DNA from 2 places in the Streptomyces sp. NPDC001832 genome. Region 1 is predicted to be linked to the other one. Evidence: predicted binding sites of a transcription regulator. Region 1 holds the regulator's gene; the other holds the start of a gene.

Region 1 (2,460 bases):
AATTGACTGACGCATTCGAACCATTCATGGCCATCAGCGCCCAACCCTCGGTGACTACACATGCGATCACCGTTCTGGAAGGGCTGCGGACCATCAATACGACGCTGGACACCGCGACCGCCCAATGCACCGAAGAGATACTCACCATCCAGCCGGGCGGCGTCCGCAATCTGGATGTCCTCACCCAGTCGCTGGAGCGCGTGGAGGGACCGATCAGCCGCGGCGTACGGCTGCGCACCCTCTACCAGCACACAGTCCGTCACGGCCCCGGCGTATTCGCCTACCTGGAGCGGCTGCACTCGGGGCACGTTGAGGTCCGGACGCTGGAAGAGCTCATCGACCGCATGATCATCTTCGATCGCTCCGTGGCCGTCATACCCGCACGCCGTGACCGGCAGGTGGCGCTGGAGCTGCGCCACCCCGGCCTCGTGGAGTATCTGGTATCCGTATTCAACCAATTCTGGCAACTGGCGACCCCTCTCACCGAAGAGGCTCCGTACACCCCTCCCGATGACGGCATCACCGGCATCCAGCGGTCCATAGCCAAACTCCTCATCGAGGGATACGTCGACGAGGCGATCGCCCGACGCCTCGGCATGAATGTCCGCACCTGCCGCGCTCATGTCGCCAAGTTGTCCGCCACTCTCGGAAGCAACAGTCGCGCCCAACTCGGCTACCGCATCGCCCAATCAGGAATCCTCGACAAGACGCCGAATTAACGGCCTGGTGCACGATAGCGAGCGGGCTCCCGGCATTGGAAAGTACGTCACCGGGCACGACGGACGAGGCCCGCCACCCGGTGAGGATCGGGTGGCGGGCCTCGCCCGTCGTGCGGGTACGAACCCGCTCAGCCCTTCGGCCGCTTCGGCCGCCAGACCACCAACGCGCTGGTCTGCTGCACATCCTGGTACGGCACCAGATCGCGCCGGTACGAGGCATGCACCTGGGCCTCGCGCTGCTGCATCGCCGCCGCCGCGCCGTCCACGGCCGACGAGAGTTCGGCGACGCGCTGCTGGAGGGCCGCGACCTGGTTCTCCAGCTCGATGATGCGCTTGATGCCGGCGAGGTTGATGCCCTCGTCCTGCGACAGCTGCTGCACGGTGCGCAGCAGCTCGATGTCACGGGCCGAGTAGCGCCTGCCGCGCCCTGCCGTGCGGTCGGGCGAGACCAGGCCGAGGCGGTCGTACTGGCGTAGTGTCTGCGGGTGCAGGCCCGAGAGCTGGGCCGCGATCGAGATCACGTACACCGGTGATTCATCGGTCAGTTCGTACGGATTGCGTCGTCGGCCGTCCACCTCAAGCTCCCTTCGCAGCCTGGAACAGCTCCGCCCGCGGGTCGTGGCCCGCGGTCGCCTTCCGGTAGGCCTCCAGCGCGTCCCTGGCCTCGGTGCTGAGGTCCCTGGGCACCGTCACCTCGACAGTGACCAGCAGGTCGCCCCGGGTGCCGTCCTTGCGTACGGCGCCCTTGCCGCGGGCGCGCATCGTACGCCCGTTTGGTGTGCCGGCCGGCAGTTTCAGGGTGACCGGCGGACCACCGAGCGTGGGTACCTTCACCTCGCCGCCGAGCGCCGCCTCCGTGAAGTCGACGGGCACGGTGATCGTGAGGTTGTCGCCCTTGCGGCCGAAGACCGGGTGGGCGTCGACATGGACCACGACGTACAGATCGCCGGCCGGACCACCGCGCTCGCCCGGGCCGCCCTTGCCGCGCAGCCGGATTCGCTGGCTGTCCGAGACGCCCGCCGGGATCCTGACCTGCATGGTCCGGGAGGACTTCGCCCGGCCGCTGCCCTTGCAGACGTCGCAGGGGTCCTGGGCGATGAGGCCCCGGCCCTTGCAGTCCACGCAGGGGTCGGTGAGCGAGAAGCCGCCGCCGGTGCCGCGCGACACCTGGCCGGTGCCGAGACAGGTCGGGCAGACCCTGGGGGTGCCGTTCTTGTCACCGGTGCCGGAACACGCCTTGCAGGGCGCCTGGCTGGACATCCGCAACGGGACCGTGGCCCCCTCGACCGCCTCGATGAAGCTGAGCGTCACCTCGGACTCGATGTCCTGGCCGCGGCGCGGCTGCACCCGCGTCCCCGTGCCGCCCCGGTTGAACAGGCCGCCGAAGACATCGCCCAGACCGCCGCCGCCGAAACCGCCGCCCGCGCCCCCGCCCTGGGTGCCTCCGAAGAGGTCGCCCAGGTCGAAGTTGAAGTTGCCTCCGGCGCCTGGGGGTCCGGCCCTGAAGCCGCCGTTGCCGAAGAGGGCGCGCGCCTCGTCGTACTCCTTGCGCTTCTTGCTGTCGCCGAGGATGTCGTTCGCCTCGGAGATCTCCTTGAAGCGCTCCTCCGCCTTGTCATCGCCCTTGTTGGCGTCCGGGTGGAACTCGCGGGCGAGCTTCCGGTACGCCTTCTTGATCTCGGCGTCGGTGGCGTCCTTGGGGACGCCGAGGACCTTGTAGTAGTCCTTCTCGACGAAGTCC
Region 2 (2,460 bases), on a different contig from region 1:
GCCGTCGCCAGGAAGACGACGTCGCTGAGGTCGAGTTCGACCTCCAGGTAGTGGTCCCGGAAGGTGTGGTTCTGTGCCGGGTCGAGGACTTCGAGGAGGGCGGCGGCCGGGTCGCCCCGGAAGTCGGAGCCGACCTTGTCGATCTCGTCGAGCAGCACGACCGGGTTCATCGAACCGGCCTCCTTGATGGCCCGGACGATACGGCCCGGCAGGGCGCCGACGTAGGTACGCCGGTGGCCGCGGATCTCCGCCTCGTCCCGCACACCGCCGAGCGCGACGCGGACGAACTTGCGCCCCATGGCGTGCGCGACGGATTCACCGAGCGAGGTCTTGCCCACGCCCGGAGGACCCACCAGCGCCAGCACGGCACCGCCGCGCCGCCCACCGACGACGCCGAGGCCGCGGTCGGAACGCCGCTTGCGTACCGCCAGGTACTCGGTGATCCGCTCCTTCACGTCCTGCAGGCCCGCGTGCTCGGCGTCGAGGATCTCCTGGGCGCCGCGGATGTCGTACGCGTCCTCGGTCCGTTCGGTCCACGGCAGTTCGAGGACGGTGTCGAGCCAGGTCCTGATCCAGGAGCCCTCGGGGCTCTGATCGGAGGAACGCTCCAGCTTGCCGACCTCCTTGAGCGCCGCCTCGCGGACGTTCTCGGGAAGATCGGCGGCCTCGACGCGCGCCCGGTAGTCGTCGGGCTCGTCCGCGCCGGAACCAGGATCGCCATTGAGATCGGCGAGCTCCTTGCGCACGGCTTCGAGCTGGCGCCGCAGCAGGAATTCGCGCTGCTGCTTGTCGACGCCCTCCTGGACGTCCTTGGCGATGGACTCGGCGACATCCTGCTCGGCGAGGTGTTCACGGAGCCACTGGATGGCGAGCTTCAACCGGGCGACCGCGTCCACGGTCTCCAGGAGCTGCACCTTCTGGGCGGTGGTGAGGAAGGGTGAGTATCCGGAATTGTCGGCGAGCGCGGAGATGTCCTCGATCTGCTGGACCCGGTCCACGACCTGCCAGGCGCCGCGCTTCTTCAGCCAGCTGGTGGCGAGTGCCTTGTACTCCCTGACCAGCTCGGCGGCGGCTCCGGGAACGGCGTCTCCCCGGCCGAGCTTGTTCGAAGCCAGCGAAGAATCGGGGACGACCGCGTCGACCCGTGTCCCCTCCACCCAGAGGGCGGCACCCGGCCCGGTGGTCCCGGCCCCGATCCGCACCCGGCCACGGCCGCGGATGAGCGCGCCCGGATCCCCGTCCGAAAGCCGTCCGACCTGCTCGACGGTGCCGATGACACCGGTGCCGGTGTACGTCCCGTCGATCCGCGGCACAAGAAGCACTTCGGGCTTGCCGCCGCCCTCGCGGGCTGCGGCCTGCGCAGCTTCCACGGCGGCGCGTACATCGGGGTCGGACAGGTCCAGAGGCACCACCATCCCGGGCAGCACGACCTCGTCGTCGAGCGGCAGCACGGGCAGGGTGAGCGGAGTGACCGCATCGGACTCGATAGCCATGATCTCCCCTTCGGCATTCAAGTTGAGCTATCCAGACTCAATGCTCCTTAGCCGCCCATTGTTCCCCGGTGCACGTTCGCTGTGAGCGATCGACTGAATGCGCTCGCTCCGCAGGCGACATCCCTCGACGGCGCACGCCCCGGGCCGCGCAACGGCGCACGCTCCGCCCGGACGGATCGGGCAGATCCGGCAATCCGCTGGCTCCGGCCGCGTCGAGCGGCCAGGATGGCTGAGAGGCTGTCGGGTGGCCTCTGATCGGACGGCCACGTCCGTCCGCGCACGCTTCCCGCGTTGCCGGGATCGCACGCACCAGACCGTGTCCGCTTTCCGATCGGAGGCCACCCGACAGCCTCTGAGACCGCGTCCACCATCCACCGGAGATCCGCACCATGCCCGACATCAACGGCCCCGACATCCACGGCCCCGTCACGCTCGACCGCCGCGAAGGCCCGTACGGCGAGGTCGTTCTGCGGGAACGGGGTGACGACTTCGAGATCATCGCCAACGGGTGCTTTCTGATGGACACCTCCGACGGGCGTTCCGAGCGGCTGCTGATCGACGCGGCGCTGGCCGCACTGCCCGCCGACCGGGCGGCACCGGCGGTGCTCATCGGAGGTCTCGGGGTCGGGTTCTCGCTCGTCCGGGCCGCCGCCGAGCCGCGATGGGGGCGGATCGCCGTCGTCGAGCGGGAGCAGGCGATCGTGGACTGGCATCTGGAGGGGCCGCTGGCCGGGATCTCCGGCGCGGCGCTCGCCGATCCGCGGACCGAGATACTGACAACGGACCTCATTTCGTACCTGCGTACGACTACGGACCGTTACGACGCCCTGTGCCTGGACATCGACAACGGACCGGACTGGACCGTCACCGAGGACAACACGAGCCTGTACTCCCCCGCCGGTCTGGCGGACTGCTGGGAGCGACTGACACCGGGCGGCGTTCTCGCGGTGTGGTCCGCACAACCGTC

The links. The regulator HspR, encoded in region 1, represses chaperone genes until heat shock. The targets are predictions, from matches to a motif close to TTGAGNNNNNNNNNCTCAA.
Region 2: a site for HspR is predicted at 1,516-1,534, ahead of lon (endopeptidase La). Genes of this name have one in related genera too.

What each region holds. Positions count from the first base shown of each region.
Region 1 is NZ_JBEOYU010000028.1:20,297-22,756, forward strand. Features, by position in the region: gene ABT115_RS21170 (helix-turn-helix transcriptional regulator) at 1-719, shown strand, start outside; gene ABT115_RS21175 (heat shock protein transcriptional repressor HspR) at 848-1,294, opposite strand; gene dnaJ (molecular chaperone DnaJ) at 1,296-2,460, opposite strand, start outside.
Region 2 is NZ_JBEOYU010000040.1:28,236-30,695, reverse strand. Features, by position in the region: gene lon (endopeptidase La) at 1-1,493, opposite strand, end outside; gene ABT115_RS24925 (spermidine synthase family protein) at 1,883-2,460, shown strand, end outside.